Regions from separate parts of the Pseudarthrobacter sp. TE9888 genome, predicted to be linked through region 1. Evidence: riboswitches for the same ligand, from Rfam matches in the RefSeq annotation. Region 1 holds a riboswitch; each other region holds the start of a gene.
The links. Region 1 has a riboswitch for S-adenosylmethionine ahead of ACZ9J7_RS19915 (aminotransferase class V-fold PLP-dependent enzyme). Riboswitches for the same ligand answer to the same signal wherever they lie in the genome.

Region 1 (7,217 bases):
CGGCTCGGCGGCAAGCTTGTCCACTTCCACCGGTCCCGCCTGCCTGGTTCCGTCCAACACCTTCCGCAAGGCCCAACTCCGCTCTGTATCGGGTGAATGATCGCCAGGGCCCGCCTCGCGGACCCAGTCGACATAACCGCCTCCCGCGGGCAAATATTCCCCAAAAGTGCAAGACTAGGACCGACTCCGCCGCTCGCCGCGGCTCGTCCATCCAGGAGGAAATCCATGTCCTTTGTCCGCACGCTCGCCAGGCCTATGCTCGCCTCCAGTTTTGTTCTTGCCGGACTGGACAAGCTCAAGAACTCCGATGACACCGCCCAGCAGCTCTCGCCGCTTCTGCGCAAGGCTGCAGCCTCGCTTCCCTTCCAGACGAGCGAGAAGACCCTGGCCCGCGTCATCGGCGGTACCCAGGTGGGCGCCGGTGTCCTGTTCGGCCTTGGCAAGTTTTCCCGGCTCTCCGCCGGCCTGCTCACCGTCGTCTCCCTCCTGAACACCTTTGTGGAATGGCGCAGCGCGGACATCAGCAGCAAGGAGGGGCGCGAAAACCGCAGGAACCAGCTGCTCAAGAACCTTTCCCTGAGCGGGGGTGCCCTGCTCGCCTCCGTGGATACGGCCGGCAAGCCCGGGCTGGCCTGGCGCGCCGAGCACCTTGCCGCCGACGCGCGACGGAACGCCTCGCACCTGGCCGCCGACGCCCGCAGGACCACCACCAAGAAGCTGAACAAGGCGGACAAGGCTGTACGCCGCGCCGTCGAAAACGCCGCGGGAGCCTAGGCACGAATGACCGCAGCAGCTGCCACCCGGGAATCCGGAACACCTGTCCAGTACTGGGCCGCGCCTTTTGCGTCCCGGCCCGTCAATGCAACCGTGACGGTCCCCGGATCGAAGTCCCTGACCAACAGGTACCTGGTCCTGGCCGCCCTCGCGGACGGACCATCGCGTCTTCGGGCGCCCCTGCACTCCAGGGACTCCGCGCTGATGATCGATGCGCTGAGGCAGCTCGGCGCCACCATCACCGAAGTGCCCGGCGACGGCGACTTTGGGCCTGACCTGGAGGTTGTTCCGATCCCGGCGTCAGCGGTTCCATCCACCCCCAGGATCGACTGCGGGCTGGCCGGCACCGTCATGCGGTTCGTCCCACCGCTTGCGGCGCTCCGCAGCGGCGCCAGCGTCTTCGACGGCGACCCGCACGCCCGGAAGCGTCCGATGGGGACCATCATCGAGGCCCTCAAAGCCTTGGGCGTCGCGGTTTCCGCCGAGGACGGGGCCACGCCGTCGTCCCTTCCATTCGTGGTGGAAGGGACCGGCGCAGTCCGGGGCGGCCACCTGGTGATTGATGCCAGCGCCTCCTCGCAGTTTGTCTCCGCCCTCCTGCTGGTGGGAGCAAGGTTCGACGACGGCCTGCACCTTGAGCACGTCGGGAAGCCGGTGCCAAGCCTGGACCACATCAACATGACGGTGGCCGTCCTCCGCGGCGCCGGCGTGTCCGTGGACGATTCGGTCCCCAACCACTGGGTGGTGGCGCCCGGACCCATCCAGGCCTTCGACCAAAGAATCGAACAGGACCTCTCCAACGCCGGGCCCTTCCTGGCAGCGGCCCTGGCCTCGCAGGGCACGGTCCGCATCCCCAACTGGCCCACGGAAACGCAGCAGGTGGGCGACCTCTGGCGCGGGATCCTCGCCCGGATGGGAGCCACGGTCACCCTTGAGGACGGAATCCTGACCGTCACCGGCGGCCCCGAAATCAAGGGCGGCGACTTTGCCGACACCAGCGAGCTGGCTCCTACGGTCGCGGCACTCTGCGCCCTTGCCACGGGGCCTTCCCGGCTCAGCGGGATCGCCCACCTTCGCGGGCATGAGACTGACCGGCTCGCGGCCCTGGTCGCGGAAATCAACCGGCTCGGCGGCGACGCCGAGGAAACCAGCGACGGCCTGGTCATCCGGCCCGCGCCGCTGCACGCCGGCGTCGTCCACAGCTACGCCGACCACCGCATGGCCACCGCCGGGGCAATCCTGGGTCTCTCGGTAAGCGGCGTCCAGGTGGAGGACATCGCCACTACCGCCAAGACCATGCCCGACTTCCCGCAACTGTGGGCCGGCATGCTGGCCCAGTCCGCTCCCGGGGCACCGCGGCCGGAAGGGCGTGGCAGTGGCGCGGAGCACTGACTCCTGGGACGAATCCGACGTCCGGATCCGCCCCAGCAAGAAAGGTTCCCGCCCGCGCACCAAAGACCGGCCCAGCCACGACGACGCCGAGACCGGGCGGATCATCACGGTTGACCGTGGCCGGTACACGGCAGTGGTGGGCGAGGACACGGACAACGAGCGCATCGTCATCGCAGCGCGTGCCCGCGAACTCCGCCGGTCACCGGTGGTCGCCGGTGACTTCGTCTCGCTTGTGGGCGACGTGTCCGGCGCGCCGGACACGCTTGCCCGCCTGGTGAAAATCCAGGACCGCCACACCCTCCTGCGCCGTAGCGCCGACGACACCGACCCCATCGAGCGGGCCGTGGTGGCCAACGCAGACCAGCTGGTAATCGTGGTGGCGGCCGCCAACCCGGAGCCCCGCACCGGGTTCATCGACCGCGCCCTCGTGGCAGCCTACGACGCCGGGATCGAACCGATCCTGCTGGTCACCAAGGCCGACGTCAAGGACCCGGCCGGGTTGCTGTCCAATTACACGCACTTGGAATTCCCGGTAATCATCAGCCGGACAGCGGACGCGCAGGCGTCCGGAATCGATGCACGGTCCGACGACGGCCTCTCCGCCCGGCTGGACAGCGCGGCGGTGGCAGCCCTTCGCGCCCACCTCGACGGCAAGGTCACCGTGATGCTCGGGCACTCGGGTGTGGGAAAGTCCACCATGGTGAACGCCCTGACCGGCGCCGAGCGGGCGACGGGCGGAGTGAATGCGGTCACGGGGCGTGGCCGCCACACGTCGTCGTCAGCCCTGGCCCTGCGCCTGGCTGACGCGCCGGCCGGCAGCTGGATCATCGACACCCCCGGTATCCGATCCTTCGGACTGGCGCACGTGGACCCGGACCGGATCCTGCGCTCATTCCCGGACCTCTCCCCCGGGATCGAAAACTGTGAACGCGGCTGCAAGCACACTGCAACGGCGGTGGACTGCGGGCTCGACGACTGGGTGGCGGGCGGCCACGCAGGTCCCACGGGCCCGGCACGCCTCGCATCGCTCCGGCGCCTGCTTGGGGCTGATCCGCGCATGGAAGCGCAGGAAACCAAGGAGCTTGGCAGCGTCAACTGACGCGTTCTCCCGGCAGATGCGTCCGCAGACGGTAGTTTGTAACCATGATCCAACCCGCTTCGAGCTACAACGATGACCTGCGCCTGGCCCATGTCCTGGCCGACTCCGTGGATGACCAGACCATGAGCCGCTTCAAGGCCCTTGACCTCCACGTTGAGACCAAGCCGGACCTGACGCCCGTCACCGACGCCGACAAGGCAGCCGAGGAAGCCATCCGGGGCCAGCTCTCCCGTTCCCGGCCCCGCGACGCCGTCCTCGGCGAGGAATTCGGCAGCACCGGGCACGGTTCGCGGCGCTGGATCATCGATCCCATCGACGGGACCAAGAACTTTGTCCGCGGGGTGCCGGTCTGGGCCACGCTGATCGCTCTGGTGGACGAAGGCGAACCCGTGGTGGGCGTGGTCAGCGCACCGGCGCTCGGCAAGCGCTGGTGGGCGGCAAAGGGCATGGGCGCGTACATGGGCAGGTCCCTGGCAGCTGCCACCCGCCTCCGCGTGTCCAACGTCTCGACCCTCTCCGACGCTTCCCTCTCCTACTCAAGCCTCAGCGGCTGGAAGGAACGCGGAAACCTCAACGAGTTCCTCGGGCTGACCGAGGACGTCTGGCGGACCCGGGCCTATGGCGACTTCTGGTCCTACTGCATGGTGGCAGAGGGCTCCGTGGACATCGCCTGCGAACCGGAGCTCAACCTCTACGACATGGCTGCGCTGGTGCCGATCGTGGTTGAGGCGGGCGGCCGGTTCACCTCCCTGGAAGGCGAAGACGGACCGTTCGGAGGGAACGCGCTGGCCACCAACTCGATCCTGCACTCCGAGGTGCTGCACCGCCTCAACCCGTATCTGGACGATCTGTTGTAACTGGCACGGTTCTGCCCCTTAAGCGAATATTGCGACGCCGGACACCTCCAGACGGGGGTGTCCGGCGTCGTTTATTCGATCTTGCGTAACAAAGCCCTTAACAATTGCCGCGGCTTCAATCCTGGCCGCCCCATGTCCTACGCTTTTATGCAGGTCACGAGTGCCAGCGCAAAACCCCGGTTTGCTGGCCGGCAACCCTCCATTCGCGGCGGGGTGCCCCGGGTGACGACCAGGCCGGTCCGGAGTGGATGCGGCAAGCGCGGATTCCCTATGCCGGAGTCCTGTAATCAAGTGAGGTCTCTGTGACAACTGCCACCGTCTCCCCCCAGCCCGCCATTGCCGAATCCCGCACTCCCGGCGATCGCCACGCCGTTGCCGGCCGTCCCCTCGCTGCCGTCACCGGCGCCGAAATCCAGGCACCGCTGATTTCCGGGGGCCACATCCGGTACGCGAACCTTGACTACGGCGCGTCGGCTCCGGCGCTCTCCGTGGTCTCCGCCTACCTGAACGAGATCCTGCCCTACTACGCCAGTGTCCACCGCGGGGCCGGCTACGCGTCCCAAATCAGCACGTCCGTTTACGAGAACGCCCGCAGCATTGTCCGGGACTTCGTGGGCGGCCGGCCGGATGATTCGGTCATTTTCACCCGCAACACCACCGACTCACTGAACCTCCTGGCCGGCTGCCTTCCTGCCACCGACGGCCGGCATGACGGCGAGGTCCTCTACCTGGACATCGAACACCATGCCAACCTCCTGCCGTGGCAGGGCGTTCCGCACCGCAGCATCGTTGCCGCCGACACCATCACCGGCACCCTTGACGCCGTCCGGACCGAACTGGAGCAGGGCGGCGTCAGCCTGCTGGCCGTCACCGGCGCCTCCAACGTCACCGGCGAGATTCTTCCCATCCGGGCCCTGGCCGCGCTGGCCCACCAGCACGGCGCCCGGATCGTGGTGGACGCGGCCCAGCTCGCGCCGCACCGCCGGGTGGATATCAGCGCGGACGACGTCGACTACCTCGCCTTTTCCGGCCACAAGCTGTACGCGCCGTTCGGCGCGGGTGTCCTGGTGGGCCGTCCCGACTGGCTGGACAGCGGCGTCCCCCACCTCGCCGGCGGCGGCGCCGTCAAGGAAGCACGGCTCGACGGCGTCAGCTGGGCCACTGGCCCGGCCCGCCACGAGGGGGGCTCGCCGAACGTCCTCGGCGCCGCCACCCTGGCCCGCGCCACCCAGGTCATCGCCGAACTCGACCAGGACCGGTGGCACGCCCACGAATCCGCCATCCGTTCCTTCCTGGTGGAGGGCCTGCAGGACATCGACGGCGTCACCGTCCACCAGATCTTCAAGGACACCAACCCGGAAACGGACACCATCGGCGTGGTCAACTTCTCGGTGGAGGGCTACGACGCAGGACTGGTGGCCGCTTACCTTTCCGCAGAGCACGGGGTGGGCCTGCGCGACGGACGCTTCTGCGCCCATCCCCTGCTGAAGCGCCTGGGCCTGCCTTCCGGCTCCCTCCGGGCGAGTTTCGGCGTGGGCTCGCGGCTGGAGGATGCCGAACGCCTCCTTGCCGGTATCCGGGCTTTGCGCAGCAAGGGACTGGGATGGGACTACGTGGTGGATGCTGGCCGCTGGGTGCCCGCCAACGACTTCCGCACCTACCCGCACTGGGCACCCAATACCCCCGGGACGGCCGGCGCAGCCCCCTGCCTCGACGACTAGGCCGCGGGGCAGCGACTGCCTGCTGATGCCGGTCATGCGGTAAATTCGAAGGACATCCGCAGGCAGCACCAGAAGGAGGCCACGCGTGGTTCGGGGTGGCCCCAGGCTTGATCACGGCCGGCGCACGGAGCTCGGGCAGAGCTTCCAGGACGGCGGCCGCCACTACCAGCGCGTCCGGCCCGGCTATCCGGCCGAATCCGCGCGGTGGCTGGTACCGGCCGGAGCCCATGACGCCCTGGACGTCGGCGCGGGTACCGGAAAGTTCACCGCGCTGCTGCTGGCCATGGGACTGGACGTCACCGCCGTCGACCCTTCCGCGGACATGCTCGCCCAGCTGACGGCCCACTGCCCCGCCGCCACGGCTGCACCGGGGACGGCCGAGGCGACAGGCCTTCCCGACGCTGCCTTCGACGTCGTCACCGTTGCCCAGGCGTGGCACTGGTGCGATCCCCTAGCAGCGAGCACCGAGCTGGCGCGCGTCCTGCGCCCGCACGGAAGCCTGGGCCTGATCTGGAACCAGCTGGACACCTCCGTCCCCTGGGTGCACCGGCTCTCCCGGATCATGCACGCCGGCGATGTCTACCGGCCCGGCCACAAGCCCGTCGTCGGGCCCGAATTCCACGGGCTCGAAGGTCACGTCACCCACTGGCAGGACAGGGTGACCACCGGTGACTTGATGGAGCTCACCAAATCGCGCAGCTACTACCTGCGGGCCGGTGAAGCGACGCGGGTGAAGGTTCTTGCCAACCTGGACTGGTACCTGCACGAACACCTGGCCCACGCTCCGGGGCAGGAACTCGACCTCCCCTACCTGACACTGGCCTGGCGCGCCACCAAGGCCTGACCCGGTCAACGCACCCTGCCCGACCAGCCAAACCGGTAGGCTTGGACCTGTGAAGACCAGCGCGCCCTCCTCCTCGATCGAGGACTACGTCAAGGTCATCTATTCATTCACCGAATGGCAGGACAAGCCCATCACTTCCTCCCAGCTCGCACAGCGGCTGGGCGTGGCGAACTCCTCCGTGTCGGAGATGGTCCGCAAACTGAAGGACCAGGGGCTGGTGGACCACAAGCCCTACAGTGCCGTCACCCTGACCGAGTCCGGCCTGCGCCTGGCCCTGTCCATGGTCCGGCGCCACCGGCTCATCGAGACCTACCTCGTCCAGCGTCTTGGCTACAGCTGGGACGAGGTCCACGATGAAGCCGAACAGCTGGAGCACGCGGTCTCGGACACGTTCATCGAACGCGTCGCCGCCAAGCTCGGAAACCCGGAACGGGACCCGCACGGCGATCCCATTCCCACCGCGGACGGCCAGGTGCTGATGCCCAGCGCCCACCTCCTTGCCGGGCTGGATCAGGGGCACAGCGGCAAAA
Region 2 (7,217 bases), 1.3 Mb from region 1:
GGAAGAGCCGCCGCACTACCTGCCCCGCTGCGAGCGCGTCCAGGCCCTCGTTGATCTCGCTGAGTGGCCGGGTGTCGGTGTGCAGCAGCTCGACCGGCAGCTTCCCTTCCCGCCAGTACGCCAGGTACTTGGGGATGTCCCGCGCGGGAACGGCGTCACCCATGTAGGAGCCCAGCAGCCGCTTGCCGGCCCCGGCGAACTGCAGGGCCGGTACCGTCAACTCTGCAGAGGGGTGGGGCAGGCCCACCGAGACCACCGCGCCACCCCTGGTGACCTGCGCCAGGCAGGACGCGATCACAGCGGCCGAGCCCACCGCTTCGATGGCGACGTCGACGCCGTCGCCGGCTGCTTCCTCAATCAGCCGCCCCGCGTCCTCCGGCGTCCCCACCGCGGTGGCCCCGGCGTCGCGGGCCAGTTGGTGCTTCCCCTGGTTGGGGTCGATGGCGATGACGCTGGCGGCCCCTGCCAGGCGGGCCGCCATCACGGCCGACAGGCCCACGGCGCCCAGGCCGAACACTGCCACGGACTGGCCGGTGCCAACTGCGGCGGTGTTGAACACTGCTCCCATTCCGGTGAGCACGGCGCAACCAAACATCGCCGCGACGGTGTCCGGGACGTCGTCGTCAATCACCACCACTGATTCCCGCGCAACCACCGCGTAATCAGCGAAGGCGGAAACGCCCAGGTGGTGGTTGATCCGCTCCCCCGCCGGCGTCCGCAACAGTGCCGGACCATGGAGCAGGTCACCGGATCCGTTCACCTCAGCTGCCCGGTGGCAAAGCGCCGGCCGGCCGGCCAGGCAGGAGCGGCACTGGCCGCAGCTGGGCACGAACACCAGAACCACATGGTCGCCCACGGACACGTCGGCCACGCCGTCCCCCACGGACACCACCCGCCCCACGGCCTCGTGTCCCAGGGCCATGGGTAGCGGCCGGACCCGGGAACCGTCCACCACGGAAAGGTCCGAATGGCACAGGCTCGAGTAGGTGATGGAAACTCCGAGCTCACCGGCTCGCGGCTCCGGCTGTTCCAGCTCCTGCACCAGCAGCGGCCGGGACTCGGCGTAGCTTTGCTTTCCCCCGGCTGCGGCCGGGGCGGGAACGGTGGAGTAGAGGACGGCGGCTTTCATGGGCCTACTTCCTGCTGGCCGCGAGCAGGTCTGCCGTGCCCTTGGCGTCGGCGGCGTCAACATCGTGCAGCGAGATGCCCCGGGTTTCCTTCAGGAAGAAGACCGCGACGGCGGTAATGGCACACGCGATGAGCAGGTACACCGCTACCGGTACAGAGGACTTGTAGGTGCCCAGGAGCGAGGCAGCGATGATCGGTGCCAGGGAACCCGCCACGATGGACGTCACCTGGTAGCCGAGCGAGACGCCGGAATACCGCATCCGGGTCGGGAACATTTCCGCCATGATGGCCGGCTGCCCGGCATACATGAAAGCGTGGAAAACCAGCCCGATCATGATGGCCGCCAGGATGACGAAGTCGTTCTTGGTGTCCATCATGGGGAAGGCGAAGAAGCCCCAGGTGGCACCCATGACGGCGCCGGCCATGTACACGGGCTTGCGGCCGAACCGGTCCGACAGCTTACCGACCACGGGGACCACCGAGAAGTGGACGGCGTGGGCAACAAGCAGCAGGAGGAGGATCCGCGTGGTGTCGGCCTGCACCACGGTCTTCAGGTACGTGATGGAGAACGTGACCACCAGGTAGTAGAGGATGTTCTCCGCGAAGCGCAGGCCCATGGCGGTGAAGACGCCGCGGGGGTACCGCCGGAACACCTCGGCTACGCCGTAGCCCTTGTGGCCGGCGTCCACTTCCTTGCGGGCCTCCAGGAAGATGGGGGCGTCGTTGACCTTGGTGCGGATGTAGTAACCGATGATGACGATGACGGCGGACAGCCAGAACGCCACGCGCCAGCCCCAGCCCAGGAACGCGTCCTGCGTCAGTGTGGAGGAGAGGACGAACAGCACGGCCGTGGCGAGCAGGTTGCCCAGCGGCACCGCCGACTGCGGCCAGCTGGCCCAGAAGCCGCGGGACTTGCTGGGGCTGTGCTCGGCGACGAGGAGTACCGCGCCGCCCCACTCCCCGCCCACGGCAAAGCCCTGGGCGAACCGGAGGAAGACCAGCAGCGTGGGCGCCCAGTAGCCGATCTGCCCGAAAGTGGGCAGGCAGCCCATGAGGAAGGTCGAGACCCCCACCAGGATGATGCTCAGCTGCAGGAGCTGCTTCCGGCCGAACTTATCTCCGAAGTGGCCAAAGACGATGCCGCCGATGGGACGGGCAACGAAACCGACGGCATAGGTAAGGAAGGCGGCGATGATGCCGTCCAGTTCGGTGCCGGCGTTGGGAAAGAAGGCCTTCCCGAACACCAGCGTGGCGGCCGATGCGTAGAGGAAGAACTCGTACCACTCCACGACCGTGCCGGCCATGGACGCCGTCACCACTTTCTTCAGGCCTGAGGCCTTGACGTCGGTTTCCTCTGTACGCCTTGCGGCGGAGCTTTCCGTACTCATGCGAACTCCTTCGGCGTCGTCGTCGACACCACGGGGACCAGTCAATGGCAGACGGATGTGATGCACACCACGAAAGCCGGATTCGATGAGTATGGTCTGCCCGCGGGGCAACCTCAACGCCGATGAGTGCAGAAGGCATCTGCAGGAATGCACATTGCCGGCTGTTCGCCGGGGGTTTAGACCAGGAAGCTGCTCCGGAGCTGGCCGCCCAGCTGCCCGATTTCGGTCAGGAATCCGTCGTGCCCAATCGGCGCCTGGATGACATGGACATCCACGTCCCCGGGCAGGGCCCGGGCCAGTTCGTGGGACTGCGCCGGGAAATAGAGCCGGTCGGAGTCGACGGCGGCCACGAAGAACCGCGCCGTGGAGGCGGCCAGGGTTTCGGCCAGGGTTCCCCGTCCCCGGCAGACATCGTGGCTCATCAGCGCCTCGGTCAGGGCGATATAGCTGTTGGCATCGAAGCGCTTCACCAGCTTGTTGCCCTGGTGGTCCAGGTAGCTTTCCACCTGGTAGCGGCCCCGGGAGGCCAACACTTCCCCCTGCAGGGGCGACTCCGGCGCCTGGGGCTCCCGGCCGAAGCGGCCTTCCAGCTCCGCGGCGGACCGGTAGGTGATGTGGGCGATCCGGCGGGCGAGGGCCAGCCCCTCCTCCGGACACGGACCGCCGTAGTAGTCTCCGCCGTTGAAGTGGGGATCCTGCCGGATGGCCAGGGTCTGCGCCTGCGCGAAGGCAATCTGCTCGGCAGTACTGGCGGCTCCCACGGAGATCACGGCGCAGCGCTGCACCCGTTCCGGGTACGTCACGGCCCATTCCAGGGCCCGTGCGCCGCCCATGGATCCGCCGAGGACTGCGAACCAGTCCTTGATGCCCAGCTGGTCCGCGAGCCGGGCTTCGGCAACGGTGCTGTCGCGCAGCGTGACCAGGGGAAACCGGGAGCCCCAGGGTTTACCGTCCGGCGCGGGCGAGGACGGGCCGGTGGATCCGTAGCAGCCGCCCACGATGTTGATGGACACCACGAAGAAGCGGTCCGTGTCCACGGGAGCTCCGGGGCCGGCCAGCTGCTCCCACCAGCCCTCTTCGTCGGTGTCGCCGCGGGTCACATGGGTACTGCCGGTCAGAGCGTGCTCGATCAGGATGGCATTGCTGGCGTCCGCGTTGAGCGTCCCCCAGGTTTCGTAGGCCAGGGTCACATCCGGGAGGTATCCCCCGGCTTCGAGTTCCAGACCCCCAATGGAGGCGTAACGGACGATTCCATGTTCAGGGATGGTGGTTCGGGCGACGGTAACCGTCATGGCAAGACCTCTTCTACGCGCTTGCCTGCCGTCGTCTGACCGGCAGGCCAGGTCCTCACCCGGGGCACCCCACCGCGGATGGAGGGTTGCCGGCCAGCAAGCCGGGGCTGTCACTGGCACTCATGACCTGGTTCGAGTGTACGAAACACCCCCCGCTCCTGGCCAAGAGTATGACTGGTTGTGACTTCCCGGCTTGCTGCGCCCCCTGCCGGCCTCCTTACTGGCGGGCCGGCATCTCTCTCATGGGGGCCGGCGTCGTTCCTTAAGCCCCTTCGGTGCCCTTGGCGGCCCGGAAGCCTGCTTCCAGGTCAGCCAGGATGTCGTCGATGTGCTCCAACCCAACGGAAAGCCGGACCAGGCCGGGGTGCACCCCGGCCACAACCTGCTGCTCCGGTGAGAGCTGGCTGTGCGTGGTCGACGCCGGATGGATGACCAGGGAGCGCACGTCGCCGATGTTGGCCACGTGCGAGTGCAGCTCCAGGGCGTCGACAAAGCGCTTGCCGGCTTCCGCGCCGCCGGCCAGGTTGAAGGCGACGACGGCGCCCGTTCCCTTGGGCCCGTACTTGCGGCCTCGCTCGTACCACGGGCTGGACGGCAGCCCCGCGTAGGCGACGGATTCGACGTCGTCCCTTGCCTCGAGCCAGCGCGCCACTTCCGTGGCGTTCGCAACGTGGCGCTCCACCCGCAGGCTCAACGTCTCCAGGCCCTGGGAAATCAGGAACGCATTGAAGGGCGAGACAGCCGAGCCGAGGTCGCGCAGCAACTGCACCCGGGCCTTGAGGATGTAGGAGAGGTTGGCGCCGAGCGCGCCGCCTTCGCCAAGGTCGCGTGCATAGACCAGGCCGTTATAGGTGGGGTCCGGGGTGTTGAAGCCGGGGAACCGTTCCGGGTCCTTGCCGAAATCGAACCTGCCGGAATCGACGATGACGCCGGCGATGGCCGAGCCGTGGCCGCCCAGGTACTTGGTGGCCGAGTGGAGCACGATGTCCGCGCCCCATTCCAAGGGGCGGATCAGGTATGGGGTGGAAAGGGTGTTGTCCACGATGAGGGGCACGCCGGCCTGGTGGGCCACTTCGGAGATGCCTTCAATATCCAGGACGTCCTGGCGCGGGTTGGACACCACTTCACCGAAGAAAAGCTTGGTGTTGGGCTGCACGGCGTCGCGCCACTGGTCCAGGTTGTCAGGATCAGCCACGAAGGTCACCGAGATGCCGAACTTCTTCAAGGTGTGGGCGAACAGGTTGTAGGTTCCGCCGTAAAGGCTGGGGCTGGCCACGATATGGTCGCCTGCCTCAGCGATGTTCAGCACTGCAAAGGTCTCCGCAGCCTGCCCCGAACTCAGCAGCAATGCCGCCAGGCCGCCTTCAAGGCTGGCGATCCGTTGCTCGACGGCATCCTGGGTGGGATTGCCGATGCGCGTATAGATGGGTGCAAGTTCGGCCAGGGCGAAGCGGTTGGCCGCGCTTTCGGCGCTCGGGAACACAAATGACGTGGTCTGGTAGATAGGCAGGGCGCGGGCCCCTGTTGCGCTGTCCGCCTCCTGGCCAGCATGGATCTGGCGGGTTTCAAAAGACCAACCGTTGGACATCCAAATCTCCTTTGACATGGGCCCGGCATGCTCACCAGCAGTGCGGGCCGCGCTTGCTCCCGGCTGTTGCCGGAGAGCCAGGTCTTCACCCGGGGCACCCCACCGCGGATGGAGGGTTGCCGGCCAGCGAGCCGGGGCTTGGCGCTGGCACTCATGACCTGGGCCCAGTCTAGGAACCTGACGGTTGCCGTGGACAGCATTGTGACGAACATGGTCTTGCCCCGGGGCATTTGCACAGGGGCAAGACCACGCGAAATGCCAGTAAGGGTATCCTTAGCTGAGAGCCCGATCACAAAGTGCCAAGATGTTCGCATGCGCATGGATCACGTCTCTTACGCCTGTGAACACGATGGCCTCGCGGCCACTACCGAACGTATTGCAACTGCCCTCGGCGTTGAGGCAGTGAAGGGTGGCGTCCACCCCCGCTTCGGAACCCGGAATATGATCATCCCCCTGGCCGGCCACAAGTACCTCGAAGTCGTCGAGGTCCTGGACCACCCGGCGTCGGACAAGGCACCGTTCGGCCAGGCCGTACGTGCCCGCTCCGCTGCCGGTGGCGGCTGGATGGGCTGGTGCGTCGAAGTGGACGACCTCGCCCCCTTCGAGGAACGCCTGGGCCGCGCCGCCGTGAACGGCAACCGCAAGTTCCCGGACGGCCGCGAGCTGGTCTGGAAGCAGATTGGCATCCTGGGCCTCATCGCCGATCCCCAGGTGCCGTACATGCTCAAGTGGGAGGGCGATCCCTCTCTCCACCCGTCCCACGCGTACGAGAGCAACCTCAAAATGAGCTGCCTGACCATCGCCGGTTCCGCCTCGCGCGTTACCGAGTGGCTGGGCGAGCCCGTGGAGAAGCCGCTTGAGGACGTTGCGGTGGAGTGGGTGGCCCCGCACGGTACCCCAGGCATCCTCTCGGTCACGTTTGAGACCGCCAACGGAGCTGTCACCATCTGACCCTCCCCCGTTCCTCCCCGGACCATTTCGGGGAGGTCCCCGGCGTGTGCCCGGGCAAACTTCGGCCGCCATTGGGTGGTGACAACGGCGTCACCACCCAATGGCGGCCGAATTCACTTAAAAAGGTGCCCCCTGCGCCGTTACCAGGGCGCCAGCGTGAACCGCGCACACTTTGAATGATGCTCCTATAGCTGTCAATTGGTGTGGAGCCAGTCTGAGTAGCGTTGGAAGAAGTGGTCGTCGCAGGTGAGTCCGCGCTCGAATCTGGACAGTGTTGAGGGCCAGATGTGAAGGGTGTCGGCGGCTCTCTGGAGGGTGATGTTCTTGGCTGTGCGTAGGGCCCGGAGTTCCCCGGCTGCGGGCGCGGGGTGCGGGTGGAGCAGTTGATCGTAGATCTCGCGGGCGATGTAGCGTTTGAGGCAGCGGATGATTTCTTTGCTGGTTTTGCCTTCCTGCCGGCGTTTGCTGACGTAGGTTTTAGTGCGCGCGTCACAGCTCATGCGAACGAGTGCGATGTGGTGGATCGCTTTGTTGGCCTGCCGGTCTCCGCTGCGACTAAGGCGGTGGCGGGTAGTCTTCCCTGACGAGGCCGGGATCGGCGCGACGCCGACGAGGGCTGCGAACTTCGCCTCGGTGGTAATTCTTTCGGGGTTGTCTCCAACGGTGACCAGTAGCTGGCTGGCGGTGTCGGTTCCGACCCCGCGCAGGTCCCGGAGCATGGGCGCCTGGGCGGTGACGAGCGCATCGAGTTCGGTGTCGATCAGTGCCAGTTCCTGGTCCAGCGCGCGGTAGCGGCGGGCGAGGCGTTTGAGCACGATCGCGGTGGTGTTCAACGGATCGTTCAGATCCCCGCCAGGGCCGTGATTTTTC
Region 3 (7,217 bases), 3.1 Mb from region 1:
AGCATTTTTCATGCCCGGGCAGCCCCTCCTGCCGACGTGGCTGCTCCGCCTAGGTGGGGATGATCCGGAATAGGAACCTGGTCCGGACCATCACCCACAGGAGGCCCAGCACCACGGCGTAGGCAGCGGTGTTGAGGAAGATGCTCTGCTGCTGCAGCGCCGGGATGTTGGCTACGACGGCGATCAGCACCACGTGCATGATGAACACGTAGAGCGTGGCGCGGCCCAGCGGGATCAGGAACCAGCCCAGGGCCCGCTGTACGGGTTTCCAGTAGGCGCTGAGGAAGGCGTAGGCCGCTACCACCAGGACCAGGACGTTGAGCAGGCGGCCGGGCGCCAGGTAGGTCCGGCCGAACAGCGCGTCATACATGGCCCGGTAGGTGGCATCCGGCATGAGCGCCAGCCGGACGTCGTAGTTGTTGGCCAGGTACGGGTTGCCCCAGGACAGGAAGGCCAGTGCGAATGCCGCCGCGGTGCAGGCGGCCACCACCCAAGTGTGCGCCGCGAGCCACGCGACGATGCTGCGGCGGTGGTAGCCGGCAACCAGGCCTAGGACGAAAAGTACCTGCCACACCAGCAGGGGGAACGAGTCCTCGAACTGCGACGGCAGGAGCCGGAACCTGGTCACCGCCCCGGCCGCATACACAGCGAAGGACGCCAGCAACACCCAGATGGCCTTACCGCGGTTGAGGGCGGCGAGGATCAGGGGGCTGACCAGCAGCAGCACCACGTAAAGGCCCATGACGTTGAACTGCCAGGGCCCGAACTGCAGCAGCACGATGGCCGGAAGCACCTGGGGCGGCACGGGGAACTGGAACAGCGAGGACATGCCCGCGTAGAGGTCGTAGGTCCGTCCCGCGCCGCTGTGTCCGGCGCCGCCGGTTCCCTGGTCCACGAACGTGGTCAGGGCCTCGGTGTGGAAGAACGGGAGCAGGGACAGCAGGAAGACGCCGACCAGCACCGCCAGGGCAGTGACATAGAGCTTCCCGGCCCGGCGGGACGTCAGGTCCACCACCCGGCCGAAATCCTCCTTGGCCTTGGGCCCGTACACCATTCCCACCACCAGGCCGGAGAACAGGACAAACAACTCAGCGCCTGACACGAAACCCACCGCCTCCTGGGTGAGCAGCTGGAACAGCGAGGCTAAGCCCAGGTGGTTGACCACCACGAAGACAATGGCCATTCCGCGCAGCAGGTCCACCCGGGAATCCCTGGCGGAAGGATCGTGGTAGCTCCAGGACGTGGCGGCGGTGATCCGGCGCGGGACCTGCCACAGTGCCACCAGGAGGATGACCATGGCGGCAGCGACAGTCCACGCGGCCACCCCCGTAAGTGTGTTGGCGCGGACGTACGTGCCTACGGACGTCACGTCCGTGACCGGGCCGGTGACCATGGGCGATGCCTTCAGCCGGTCCAGGGCGGCCTTGGCGATGTCCGGGCTTCCCGTGAGCAGCCAGCTGATGCTTGCAACGCCGGTGTCCCGCGTGCTGGTCCGTTCGTCCCACACCACGGCGGCCGTCCCGGCGAAAGCGGGAGAGGTGGCAGTTGACACTACCTGGTCCCACCAGCCCGTCTTGATGTCCCGCTCGGGCGCCCCGCCGGACGCCGGGCTGTAGAACGCCGAGGTCTGGAGCAGGAAGGGCTTATTGCGTCCTTCGGCGTAGGTGCCGTAGAAGTTTTCGCTGCCGGAGGCCGTCAGCATGTCTTCAAGTTCGCCCGCATGCGGAAGGGAGTTGACGGCCGCCGCTCCGGCAGTGTCGTCATGGTAGGACGCCAGCCCCACCCAGTCGACGGCGTCGTCGCCCGGGTAGTAGGGAGCGTAGGCGCTGTCGCTTCCGTTCCAGGTTCCGTCCCCGTTCGTGTCCAAAAGGGCAAACCCGTCGCTTCCCGGCTGCGGCGCATTCCGGTTCCGGTCGAAGGGGTAGTCCTTCCCCACGTACGGCGCCCACACCATGGTGGCCCGGCCGCCGTCGTCCTTCTTGAAGGCTGCCGCCACGGCCTGGAAGGCCTGCCGGTACGTGGCCGGCTGCTGGCCCCAGGCCACCCAGCTGGCATTCATGTCAGGGGCGAAGCGGACCAGGAGTTGGCCCTTGAATCCCGAGGTCAGGTCATGCACCTGCGCTGCGAACGCTTCCGCCTCCGCGGTGCCGAGCTGGTCCAGCGGCACCGACGGCTTGACCGTGAGCAAGGCGTGGGCGCCCTTGGCTGCGGTCTGCTGCAGGAAGCCCTCGATGTCATTCCGCTCGGATTCGCGGTACGGAATGGTGATGTCGTGGCCGAAGAGCGCCGGGCTTGCGCCCAGCCGGTCGCTGAAGCCCGTGGCCGTGTCCTCACCCCATTCGAGGACCGCCCCCAGCCAGGGTTTGCCCTTGTCCGGTGTCGGTCCGGCCGCCTGCGCCGGGGACGCCGGGGCCACCACTGCCAGGAGGGCGATGAAAACGGCGGCCAGGAAGGCCGCAGCGGAACGCGGACGGTGACGCCGGATGGCGGCGTGGTGGTGCGATACGTGTGCCCGCATGCTGACAAGGACCCCCCGGTACTCATTGCTCTGGATACGGGGCGGCGCCCCCCGTAAGAACTTTATCGGTCCGCGGCAGTCCCCGCGCCGCGTGGCGGGCAGCTCAATGACGGAACATGACGACGGCGGCGATGCGGCTGGGCGCGGCAGGTGTTACGTTTTTGGGGAGTAATGAGTACCGGCGCCAAGCCCTGACTTGCCGGTCGGCAACCCTCCCTTTCGCGGCGGGGTGCCTCAGGTGAATACTCGGCATATCGACCGATTCGAGCTGCAAGCGTGAAAGAAGGAGATCCGTCGTGTCCGACGCACCCGCCCCTGACGAAAGACTGTCCTACCGCCTGATTACCGGCGCGGACACCCGTGAATTCTGCGAGCGGATCTCCGCCGCACTCGCCGACGGCTACGTCCTGCACGGCAGCCCGGCGGCAACCTTCAACGGCACCAGCGTCATCGTGGCGCAGGCAATCGTCCTTCCGGCCGCGATCGCCTCAGCCGATGCCGCCGTCGCCACCGCGGTGGACCGGCTCGACGCCGACCTTGAGGGCGACTTCGACGGCGAGGGCCACGCATGAGCTACGCAGGAGACCTGACGCCGCAGGAAGCATGGGCCAAGCTGGAGGAGGGCGCCATCCTGGTTGACGTCCGCACCGAGGGCGAATGGGCCCACATCGGCATCCCGGACACCAAGGCCACTGACAACGATCCACTGTTCATCCAGTGGACCTTCCCCGGCGGCATCCCCAACCCCGACTTCGTCAAGGACCTCCAGGCGCAGGCGCCGGAGAATCCCCAGGCGGAACTGCTCTTCCTGTGCCGCTCCGGCCAGCGGTCCATCGCGGCGGCAACGGCCGCCACCCAGGCCGGCTTCACCGCGTACAGCGTGCTGGAGGGCTTCGAAGGCGAGCCGGACCGCTACGGCGAACGCACCGTCAACGGCTGGAAGAACCGCGGCCTCCCCACCAACCTCGGAAAGAACTAAGTGACCTTCAACCCAGACGCCCCCGGTTGGAACCCCGATACCCAGGCAGTCCGCGGAGGACTGGACCGCTCCAACTTCCAGGAAACGTCCGAGGCCATCTTCCTGAACTCCGGGTTCGTCTACGAATCCGCTGCGGCAGCCGAACGCGCCTTCACGGGCGAGGACGAGCGCTTTGTCTACTCCCGCTACGGCAACCCGTCCGTGGCCACCTTCCAGGAGCGGCTCAGGCTGCTGGAAGGCACCGAAGCCTGCTTTGCGACGGCGTCGGGCATGTCCGCCGTGTTCACCGCGCTGGGTGCCCTGCTGGCTGCCGGCGACCGCGTAGTGGCCGCCCGGTCACTGTTCGGTTCGTGCTTCGTGGTCCTGAACGAGATCCTGCCCCGTTGGGGTGTGGAGACGGTCTTTGTGGACGGCCCGGACCTGGACCAGTGGCGCGAAGCCCTGTCCAAGCCCACCACTGCCGTGTTCTTCGAGTCGCCGTCGAACCCCATGCAGGAGATCGTGGACATCGCCGCCGTCAGCGAACTGGCCCATGCGGCCGGTGCCACCGTGGTGGCGGACAACGTCTTTGCCACTCCCCTGCTGCAGCGCTGCGGGGACCTCGGCGCCGACGTCATCGTCTACTCGGGTACCAAGCACATCGACGGGCAGGGCCGGGTAATGGGCGGCGCCATCCTGGGCACCAAGGAATTCATCGACGGACCGGTGAAGCAGCTGATGCGGCACACAGGCCCCGCGCTTTCCGCTTTCAACGCCTGGGTCCTGACCAAGGGCCTGGAGACCATGGGCCTGCGCGTCAACCACTCGTCTGCCACCGCGCTGCGCCTCGCCGAGTGGCTGGAGGAACAACCGGCGGTGGGCTGGGTGAAATATCCGCTCCTGAAGTCGCACCCGCAGTACGGGCTGGCCGCGAAGCAGATGAGTGCCGGCGGAACGGTCCTGACCTTCGAACTGGCCCCGACCGGCGGGCGCTCGGGCAAGGAAGCGGCATTCGCCCTCCTGGACGGGCTGCGGATCATCGATATTTCCAACAACCTCGGTGATGCCAAATCCCTGATCACGCACCCGGCCACCACGACCCACCGCGCCATGGGCCCGGAGGGGCGTGCCGCGATCGGCCTGAGTGACGGGGTGGTCAGGCTCTCGGTGGGGCTCGAGGACCCGGAAGACCTCCTCCGCGACCTCGAGCAGGCGCTGAAGCAGATCTAGGCTCTTTGTTCATGACGCGCAGATTCCATGGCGCGCCCCGTATGCGCGCAGCGGGATGGAATCTGCGCGTCGAAGCGGAAACGGCGCCTCGATCCTTGCTCCGCTAGGCCTGCCGCACGCGCAGCAACTCGGGGGTGTCCGCCACGTCTGACAGGTCCAGCGCGTCGCGCATCGTCAGGTGGACGGCCTGCCGCACCACGGCACCGAATCCCATGTCCTCGGGCGGCTGCCCGGCCAGGGCCTTATCACGGGCGCGGCGCTGTTCAGCGGCCCCTGTCCCGCGGGCAATGATGTCCTCCACCCCCTGCCGGGCCAGGGCCAGCTCGCCCTGTTCAGCCAGGACGGGCGCCAGGTAGTCCACCAGGGAACGGACCACATCCGCGGCCGGCGCGGGCCTGAAGTTGCCGAAGTCCAGGAGTTCGCCGCTCAGCCCGGCACTGCTGGCCTGCCAGGACGCCATCCGCAGCAGGACGGTGGGTGCGGGAGCAGGATCCACGTCGTCGCGCCATTCCCGGCCGGCGGATTCCACCAGGGCGCGGACCAGCACGGCGATGAGGGCTGCGTCCTCGGCACGGAGGCATACGTCCGCCACCCGCACTTCCACCGTGGGATGGTTCCGGGAGAGCCGGGCGTCGAAATACAGCATGCCCTCATCGAGCATGACGCCGCTGTCCAGCAGCCGTGTCACCACCCGGCGGTACGCAGGGTACGTTCCGTAAATGCCTGCCGGGCCCGCCGTGGGCCAGCGGTTCCAGGCCTGGGTGCGGTAGCTTTCGAAGCCGGTGGGGACGCCATTCCAGAACGGCGAGTTCGCACTCAGCGCCGTGAGCACCGCCAGCTTGTCGCGGATGCGGTCCAGGACGGCCACGCCTTCTTCCGGCGATTCAATGAAGGTGTGGACGTGGAAACCGCAGGTCAGCTGTTCCTGCGCGGTGAGGCCAAAGCGTTCCAGCATCCTGGCGTAGCGCGGGTCCGGCGTGGTGTGGCTGGGCGACGCCACAGGAGAGGTGGCGAGTGCCGCAACCCGGGCCCCGTGCTTTTGGGCTGCCTGGTCCGCCAGCGCCCGGCCGGCCCGGATCTGCTCCAGCAGGCTTCCGTAATCGGTGCACGGCCGGGTCTGTGTCTCGATCTGCTCAAGCTTGAGCTCGGCACTGAGGCCCATTTCGTCGTCGTAATCCGCCTGGTTGCCGGCATGCCTGCCGTCCAGCTCCGCGGGAGCATCGTCCGCTGCCACGCGGTGGCTGGCGAGGAGGGCGTCGGCCAGGGCAAGCGGCGCTCCCCGGACTCCGGATCAACAATCAGGAGTTCTTCCTCGACGCCGAATGTACGCATACGAATATTCTGCCGCGCCCGCCTGGCATTCGAAGGGGCGCCGCACTTCATGACGAAGGATGAATGCCTAGGAGACTGCTGAACTAATCGGCGGATGTGGGGCGCGTCGACTGGACTGGTGGGTCTGGTGGTTAAGACTTGTCATATGCAGGGACGCGAGGACGCGCAACGAGGGTATTTGGATGTGGAGGCACTGGCCGGGGAGTTGTTGGCTCCGGGCAGTGTTTTCGCTTTTCTGGCCAAACATCGGGGGCGGTTGTTTCCGGATTCGATGATGGAGGATTTGTTTCCGTCGCGGCGGGGCAGGCCGTCGGTTCCGGCGCCGGTCATCGGGTCGGTGCTGGTGCTGCAGGCATTGCAGGGCCTCTCTGACCGGGAAACCGCCGAGGCGTTGACTTTTGATCTGAGGTGGAAGGCCGCTTGCGGCTACGGGCTGACCGATACCGCGTTCCATCCGAGCACGCTGACGTACTGGCGAAAGCGGCTGGCCGCCTCGTCGGATCCGCACCGGATCATGGAAGCCATCGCCAAAGTCGTCGCGGAAACCGGGGCTTTGACGGGCAAGCGCCGCAGAGCGGTGGATTCAACGGTCCTTAACGACGCGGTCGCCAGGCAGGACACGATCACGCAGCTGATCGCCGCGGTCCGCCGCTTCGGCCGGGACATCCCGGGCGGACAAGAACTCGTGACCGCCCACGCCACGGGCTATGACTACATCCGCACCGGTAAGCCGGACATCGCCTGGGATGACCAGGACGCCAAAGACGGGCTGATCTCCGCGCTGGTCACCGACGCCCTGGCGTTGCTGGCCGCGGTCGACCCCGAAACGCTGGACGGAAAGGCTGCTGATGCCTACGCTCTGCTGGCCCTGGTCGCCGGGCAGGACGTGGAACCGGCCGAGGACTCCGACGGGACCGACGGGCGATGGCGGATCGCCCGGAAGGTCGCCCCGGACCGGATGATCTCCACCGTTGACCCCGACACCCGGCATGCGCACAAGACCCAGTCCAGGCAGCAGGACGGATACAAGGCCCACATCGTGATCGAACCCGACACCGGGCTGATCACCGCCGCGGAACTGACCAAGGCCTCCGGCCCGGAAAACAGCGACGGGGCCGTCGGTGCCCGGCTGATCGGCATGGATTCCACGATCGCCGGCACCAGCCTGGACGTCCTGGC
Region 4 (7,217 bases), 2.2 Mb from region 1:
AACGCTGGGTTCGTAGCGGCGGCTCATGAGCTGTTCGTGGAATGTTTCTGGGGCCAGGGCTGTCATGAAGTGCTGGGTCTCCTGCGGGGATTGGCGTTGCTGCCGCCACGGAAATGGGCACGCGGGGGCGCGACACATCAGCGGCGGTTGATTGGGGTGGGCCGATTCCTGGTCGGCCTTACCCAGTTTAGCAAGCCCCGGGAAACGAAACGCCGGTCTCGTGCACCTGACTCAGCCAGGGCACGGAACCGGCGGGTTCCCGCTTCGCCTCTTGCAGCTACCAGAGGCGGCTGGTGGCGCGGCGGGCGCCCTCGCCGAGGGCCTCCAGCTTGGCGAAGGCGATCTGGGGGTGCACCCTGCCGCCCAGGCCGCAGTCGGTGGAGGCGATGACGTTTTCGCGGCCCACGACGTCGGCAAAACGGACGATGCGGTCGGCAACGAGGTCAGGGTGTTCCACCACGTTGGTGGCATGGGACACGACGCCCGGGATGATGATTTTGCCCTCGGGGAGCTTGGTGTCCTCCCATACGCGCCATTCGTGTTCGTGGCGGACGTTGGCTGCCTCGAAGGAGTAAGCGCCGGCGTTGACCTGCAGCACCGAGCCGATGATGTCGGCGAACGGGATGTCCGTGGTGTGCGGGCCGTGCCAGGAACCCCAGCAGACGTGCAGCCGGATCTGTTCCTGCGGCAGGTCGCGGAGGGCCCAGTTGGTGGCCTCCACGCGCAGCTGGATGAACTTCAGGTAGTCCTCCAGGCTGGGCTCGGGATTGATCTGGTCCCAGCTCTCGGCGAGGGACGGATCGTCGAGCTGCACCGTGAGGCCGGCGTCGACGATGGCCTTGTATTCCTCCCGCATGGCATCGGCGCAGGCGTAGACAAGTTCCTCATCCGACTTGTAGTACTCGTTGGCCACGCGGGCGCAGGAGCCGGGAGAGAGGGATGCTACGAAGCCGTCGGACAACCCGGCGGCGGCGAGGCCGGTCTTCAGGTTCTTGATGTCCGATGCCACCAGGTCCTGGCCCGTGTAGGTCAGGGGTCCGGCGATCTTGGGCTGGGTCACGCTCTTGCGGTGGGACAGGATGCCCGAGGAGGGGTCGTTGTAGGCCTCGTTGAACGCCTGCCGGTCGCGCCGGTCGGGGAAGGAAGTCAGGACAATGTTGCCGGGGGAGGAGCGGTGCACCTGGGCATCGGCCCAGCGGTCCACGTTGGTTGGCTCCAGGCCGCCCAGCCGTGCGAAGGAGTAGTTCCACCAGGCACCGTAGTCCACGGAGTTGGCCATCGTGTGCCCGTATTCGCCGTCGTTGGGAATGTCGATGCCGAGGTCCTTCTGGCGCTGGACCACATCCACCACGGAGGTTTCAAGGAGGTCCAGGAATTCCGGGGTGATGCCATCGGTTTCCTTGGCGGCATTGGCGGCGATGAGTTCAGGGGTGCGGGGCAACGATCCGGCGTGGGTGACGCGGATGTGGTCGGTGTTCAGGGGCATGCTGGAATCTTCCTTTCCATCGGTCCTGGCAGTAGCACCTTCGGCCCGCAGGAATCCTGCTGGACCGTGGTTGCTGCGGCGTCATCGAGCCAGGTCTCTCGGCCGCTCCGGATGGTTCACTCTCAGATAAATGGAGAGACCCGCCTTGGGGCAAGTCTGCGCCGCTTTGTGTCGCGCCTGTTTTGTGGCGGGCCACAACAGTGGACAAAGTGCCCTATCGGCTAAACTTGGGTGGTAAGAGCCCCGGAACTCTTGCTTCGCTGCGCCGTGCTGCGGCTGTGCGAAGGCCGGTCTGTTCGGGGCATTCTCATGAACGGCGCTGCATGGGCCTGCCACCTGGTGGCCGGGCCCGGGCGGCCCGAACGAATGGGGGAGGATCCCATGCCAGCAATTGTGATCGTAGGAGCCCAGTGGGGCGACGAAGGAAAAGGCAAGGCCACCGACCTGCTGGGCGGCCGTGTTGACTACGTCGTCAAGCCCAACGGCGGCAACAACGCCGGGCACACCGTCGTCGTAGGCGGTGAAAAGTACGAACTCAAACTTCTGCCGGCAGGCATTCTCAGCCCCAACGCCGTTCCCGTCATCGGCAACGGCTGCGTGGTGAACCTGGAGGCCCTCTTCCAGGAAATCGACGGACTCCAGGCGCGCGGCGCCGACACCTCAAAGCTGCGGGTCTCCGCCAACGCCCACCTGGTGGCGCCCTACCACCAGGTGCTGGACAAGGTGACCGAACGCTTCCTGGGAAGCCGGGCCATTGGCACCACCGGCCGCGGCATCGGTCCCGCCTACATGGACAAGGTGGCCCGGCTGGGCATCCGCGTCCAGGATGTCTTCGACGAATCGATTCTCCGCCAGAAGGTGGAAGGCTCGCTGCGGCAGAAGAACGAACTCCTGGTCAAGGTCTACAACCGCCGCGGTGTGGTGGTGGACGAGATCGTGGAGTACTTCCTGTCCTTCGCCGAGCGGCTCCGCCCGCTGGTCATCGACAGCACCCTGGTCCTGAACTCCGCGCTGGACGAGGGCAAGGTTGTCCTGATGGAGGGCGGCCAGGCAACATTCCTGGACGTGGACCACGGCACCTACCCGTTCGTGACCTCCTCCAACCCCACCGCCGGCGGCGCCTCGGTGGGCTCCGGCATCGGCCCCACGCGGATCTCCCGCTCCATCGGCATCATCAAGGCCTACACCACCCGCGTTGGTGCCGGCCCGTTCCCCACGGAGCTCTTCGATGAGATGGGCGTCTACCTGCAGAAGACCGGCGGCGAATTCGGCGTCAACACCGGCCGTCCCCGCCGCTGTGGCTGGTACGACGCGGTCCTGGCCCGCCACGCCTCCCGCGTCAACGGCTTCACGGACTACTTCGTCACCAAGCTGGACGTCCTCACCGGCATCGAGCAGATCCCGGTATGTGTCGCCTACGACGTCGACGGCGTGCGGCATGACGAGATGCCCATGACGCAGACCGAGTTCCACCACGCGAAGCCCATCTTCGAGTACTTCGACGGGTGGACCGAAGACATCACCGGAGCCCGGACGCTGGCGGACCTGCCGGAGAACGCGCGCAATTACGTCCTGGCGCTGGAGAAGCTTTCCGGAACCCGGTTCTCCGCCATCGGCGTTGGCCCGGACCGGGACCAGACCATCGTGGTGAACGACCTCATCAACGACTGACGACTCCTCCCGAAACGGGGGGATTACGACGGCGGCAGGCCACCTATTGCAGGTGGCCTGCCGCTTGTTTTGGCGGCGGAAAACGAATTTACACAGGCTTAACGCGCGCGGTCTTGTGAGGCTTCCGGTGCCGCCGCCAGACTCGTCTGTACCACCTGGTGCCCAAGGAAGGATCGTCATGGCCGGAAAATTTGAAGCATTCGTCGACGCTGATTCGTTTTTCCGGTTCCGGCTCCTGGCTCCGGACGGGGCCGTGATCGCCGTCTCCGGCCCTTTTGAGGACAAAGCCGCCGTGGTGGCGGGGATAGCCGCGGTTCGCGAATGTGCCGGAACCGGCCTGGTGACCGACCTCTGTCCCGCCGGGGCCGTCTCCCGTCCCGCGCCCGTACCCGCAGCAGCTGCTGCCGCTTTGCCGGCGGAGCTTCCCGCCGCCGTCGTACCCGTATGCGGCGAGGAGCGCACGCCCGCCCTGGTGCACGCCTTCGTGCTGGCAGGGGCACCCCGCAGGCACGCCAGTGTGCCCCGTTGGACCAGGACAGCAACCCGCTGAAAAAGATTTCGAACTTTTTTTGAAAAGGCGTAACCCCCCGGGCAGCCGGAGCGATTACCTCTATGAAGCGCCGGCCTGGAACCTGTCCCCCATCACGTTCCAGGCCGGCTCTTTTATCTTTCCGCAAGGGTGGCCGCCCAGGCTTCGCCCGTCACTGGCCCCGGCCGTGGCGCTTCGGGCTGTGCGGTTACTGGCGGGTAAAGTGAGGGCAGCGTTCCGGATGTACTGAACGCTGCCCTGCCACCACCCTTCTTGACGGAAAGCACCACGTCAGTGACCGATGCACAGACAGACGAGGCCCCGGGCCAGCCAGTTTCCGGGACCGCTGCCTTCAGCCTGGTTTATAAGACGTACGCATCACAGGTTCTGGGCTATCTCACGGCCCGGGGAGTCGAGGATCCGGAGGCCGCCATGCAGGAAGTGTTCCTGTCCGTGCTGCCACGTCTCGGTACCGTGCGGGGAGGGGAGTCGGGGCTGCGGACCTTTATCTTCTCTGTTGCCCACGCCCGGATGGTGGATGACCACCGCCGCCAGAGCCGGACTCCGGTCAAGCTGTCCTTCGAGCCCGAGCTCGACCAGCGCCAGGACACGTCGGCGGAGAAGGAAGCCCTGCAGCGCATCGAACCCCGGGAAGTCCTCAGGCTGCTGGACGGGCTGCCCCAGGACCAGCGGGACGTTCTGTCCCTGCGCCTGGTGGCCGGCCTCACGGTGGAACAGACGGCGGAGACCATGGAAAAGAGCGCTGGTTCGGTGAAGCAGCTGCAGCGGCGCGCATTGCTGAAACTCCGGGAACTTGCCGCAGTGAAGGAGTACCTCGCGCCATGACGCCTGCCCAGGATAACCTTGCCGCCCTTGTCGACGACATGCTGCAGGACGTCGGCTTCGAACTGGATGCGGACCTTCGCGGGGCCCTCCATTCGCTGGGCGCCCTGGCGTCCGTGCCCACGCCCGAGCCCACCGGGGAGCTCGCTGCACTGCTCACGGCAGCCGGGCCCATCCTCGGGGAGGGCCCCGTACCCGGCGGCGCGCCCGATGCCGCAGCCGGAGAACGTGAAGTTGGGCAGGACGATGAGCCTCCCGCCGATGAACTGGCCCGCCGCCGCCGCAGGCACCGTCCCACCACGCTGGGGCTTGTGCTGGTGGCCGGAATGGGGCTGGGAGTTGGCGGGGTAGCCGCCAGCTCCACACCTCACGGGAGCAGCCCCGTGGAGCAACTGCTGGAGGATTTGTCGCCCTGGAGCAATTCGGTGAGCGGTCCGTCGGCCGCGGGCTACGGCTACCGTGCTCCCAGGCTGGCTTCCGACGGGGAACTTGCCGCAGGCCCGGAGGCTGCGGCCGGTGGGGCCAGCGACGCCGCCAACCTTGCCTCCCGCCTCCTGCCGGACCACGACGGAGCTCCCCGGCACACGGGGCATGTGCACACAGGCACGCCGCACTGTGCCGGCCCGGTCAACCACGAAGCAGCCGGCGGGATGTGTACGCCTGCCGGGGCAGGGGCTGTCCCGCAGGGCAACGGAGCCGGCCGCGGCAGGGACGGCCAGGGAGCTGCGGCGGAAGAAGTGCCGGCAGGACCAGCCGCCGCAAACCAGGGGAAGGCGGGCACCCCGGCTTCAGAGACTGCGGCCGCAGCGGCAGGTGCGGCCAACGGGCCGGCAAAACCCGCCGCCGGAGTGGTCCAGGGCCAGGCAGGTCCCCAGGGCGCGGGGCAGGGAAACGTTCCGAAGCCCACATCTCCGGCGAAATAGTCGAAACAGCAACAGCGGGCCCGTTGAACGGACCCGCTGTTGTCATCTTCAGCAGCTGGTCAGGCCATGACCTGGCGCTTGGAGGAAATCACGCCGGTATCGAAACCGGCCAGGTGCAGGCCCCCGTGGAAGCGTGCATGCTCGATCTTCACGCAGCGGTCCATCACCACGTTCAGCCCTGCGGCTTCCGCGCCTGCCGCGACGCCTTCGTGCCAGGACCCCAGCTGCAGCCAGAGTGTTTTGGCGCCGGCGGCCACGGCCTCGTCAAGGACGCCCGGAAGGTCGTCGTGCTTGCGGAACACGTCAACGATGTCCGGGCTCTCCGGCAGGTCCGCGAGGGAGGCGTACGTGGGCTGCCCCAGGATCTCCTTGACCACCGGGTTCACGAAGTACACCTTGTAGCGGGTGGAGGAGAGCAGGTAGGTGGCCACGAAGTAGCTGGCCCGCGACGGCTTGTCAGAGGCTCCAACAATGGCTATGGATTTCGCCTGCCGGAGCAGGGCCAGCCGCTCAGGTGCCGATGGGCCGGACCAGGTACGTTCGGCGGTGCTCATGCGTTTGCTCCGATCGTGCAGGAATCCTTGGCTGAACCGGTCAAAGCCTGGGTTTCGACAGGCTCAACCAGCGTGCTGGACGCCTCGGTCAGTGCCTGGTCCAGGTCCCACAGGATGTCCTCGATGTCCTCGAGGCCCACTGAGATGCGGACCAGGTCCTCCGGCACGCCCGCGGATTCCAGCTGTGCCGCATTGAGCTGCTGGTGGGTGGTGGAGCCGGGGTGGATCACCAGGGTCCGGGAGTCACCCACGTTGGCCAGGTGGGAAGCCAGCTGCAGGGACTCGATGAACTTCTGCCCCGCGGCGCGCCCGCCCTTCACCCCGAACGAGAAGACCGATCCCGGGCCCAGCGGCAGGTACTTCCGTGCCCTGTCGTAGTGCGGGTGGGAGGGCAACCCGGAGTAGTTGACGTAGGCCACCCGGTCATCGTTTTCGAGCCACTCGGCCACGGCCCGCGCGTTCTTCAGGTGCTCGTCGAGCCGCTGCGGCAGCGTCTCGACGCCCTGGAGCAGCTGGAACGCCGACTGCGGCGACAGCGCCGGGCCGATGTCGCGCAGCTGCTCGCTGCGCAGTTTGGTGAGGAAGCCGTATTCGCCGAAGTTGCCCCACCAGGAGACGTTGCCGTAGGAAGCCACGGGTTCGGTCATGGTGGGGAACTTGCCGTTGCCCCAGTTGAACCGGCCGCTTTCCACCACCACGCCGCCCAGTGTGGTGCCGTGGCCGCCCAGGAACTTCGTAGCGGAGTGGATCACGATGTCGGCACCGTGCTCGATCGGCCGCACGAGGTACGGCGTGCTCAAGGTGGCGTCGACCACCAGGGGGATCCCGGCGTCGTGTGCCACTTTGGCCAGCCCCGCCAGGTCCTGGACCTCCGACGACGGGTTGGCCACCACCTCCACGAAGATCGCCTTGGTGTTCTCCCGCACTGCCGCGGCATAGTCGGCGGGGTCGGTTCCGGCAACAAAGGTGGTGTCCACGCCGAACCGGCGCAGGGTGACATCGAGCTGGGTCACGGTGCCGCCGTACAGCTGGGAGGCTGCCACGATGTGGTCACCCGCCTGGGTCAGGGCGGCAAAGGTGATGAACTCCGCTGCCATGCCCGACGCCGTAGCGACCGCTCCGATGCCGCCTTCGAGGGACGCGATGCGCTCCTCGAACGCCGCGACGGTGGGGTTGCCGATGCGGGAGTAGATGTTGCCGTACTTCTGCAG

Region 2: another riboswitch for S-adenosylmethionine. It lies ahead of ACZ9J7_RS13890 (bifunctional o-acetylhomoserine/o-acetylserine sulfhydrylase); the one in region 1 lies ahead of ACZ9J7_RS19915 (aminotransferase class V-fold PLP-dependent enzyme).
Region 3: another riboswitch for S-adenosylmethionine. It lies ahead of ACZ9J7_RS05520 (DUF1737 domain-containing protein); the one in region 1 lies ahead of ACZ9J7_RS19915 (aminotransferase class V-fold PLP-dependent enzyme).
Region 4: another riboswitch for S-adenosylmethionine. It lies ahead of ACZ9J7_RS09890 (cobalamin-independent methionine synthase II family protein); the one in region 1 lies ahead of ACZ9J7_RS19915 (aminotransferase class V-fold PLP-dependent enzyme).

The regions. Positions count from the first base shown of each region.
Region 1 covers NZ_JBWBRD010000002.1:4,163,041-4,170,257, forward strand. The annotation lists gene ACZ9J7_RS19895 (DoxX family protein) at 226-774, shown strand; gene aroA (3-phosphoshikimate 1-carboxyvinyltransferase) at 781-2,166, shown strand; gene rsgA (ribosome small subunit-dependent GTPase A) at 2,150-3,265, shown strand; gene hisN (histidinol-phosphatase) at 3,310-4,122, shown strand; SAM riboswitch class IV at 4,275-4,388, shown strand; gene ACZ9J7_RS19915 (aminotransferase class V-fold PLP-dependent enzyme) at 4,425-5,843, shown strand; gene ACZ9J7_RS19920 (class I SAM-dependent methyltransferase) at 5,929-6,687, shown strand; gene ACZ9J7_RS19925 (metal-dependent transcriptional regulator) at 6,737-7,217, shown strand, end outside.
Region 2 covers NZ_JBWBRD010000002.1:2,887,293-2,894,509, reverse strand. The annotation lists gene ACZ9J7_RS13905 (zinc-binding dehydrogenase) at 1-1,129, opposite strand, end outside; gene ACZ9J7_RS13900 (MFS transporter) at 1,134-2,516, opposite strand; gene metX (homoserine O-acetyltransferase MetX) at 2,693-3,808, opposite strand; SAM riboswitch class IV at 3,821-3,936, opposite strand; gene ACZ9J7_RS13890 (bifunctional o-acetylhomoserine/o-acetylserine sulfhydrylase) at 4,071-5,396, opposite strand; SAM riboswitch class IV at 5,441-5,555, opposite strand; gene ACZ9J7_RS13885 (VOC family protein) at 5,709-6,347, shown strand; gene ACZ9J7_RS13880 (transposase) at 6,542-7,162, opposite strand.
Region 3 covers NZ_JBWBRD010000002.1:1,047,460-1,054,676, forward strand. The annotation lists gene opgC (OpgC domain-containing protein) at 50-2,518, opposite strand; SAM riboswitch class IV at 2,686-2,801, shown strand; gene ACZ9J7_RS05520 (DUF1737 domain-containing protein) at 2,815-3,090, shown strand; gene ACZ9J7_RS05525 (rhodanese-like domain-containing protein) at 3,087-3,497, shown strand; gene ACZ9J7_RS05530 (O-succinylhomoserine sulfhydrylase) at 3,498-4,706, shown strand; partial or broken gene ACZ9J7_RS05535 (glutamate--cysteine ligase 2) at 4,810-6,038, opposite strand; gene ACZ9J7_RS05540 (IS1182 family transposase) at 6,184-7,217, shown strand, end outside.
Region 4 covers NZ_JBWBRD010000002.1:1,969,694-1,976,910, forward strand. The annotation lists gene ACZ9J7_RS09885 (uracil-DNA glycosylase family protein) at 1-66, opposite strand, end outside; gene ACZ9J7_RS09890 (cobalamin-independent methionine synthase II family protein) at 278-1,486, opposite strand; SAM riboswitch class I at 1,500-1,604, opposite strand; gene ACZ9J7_RS09895 (adenylosuccinate synthase) at 1,868-3,157, shown strand; gene ACZ9J7_RS09900 (YegP family protein) at 3,336-3,707, shown strand; gene ACZ9J7_RS09905 (RNA polymerase sigma factor) at 3,981-4,532, shown strand; gene ACZ9J7_RS09910 (hypothetical protein) at 4,529-5,452, shown strand; gene ACZ9J7_RS09915 (CoA-binding protein) at 5,512-6,006, opposite strand; gene ACZ9J7_RS09920 (O-acetylhomoserine aminocarboxypropyltransferase/cysteine synthase family protein) at 6,003-7,217, opposite strand, start outside.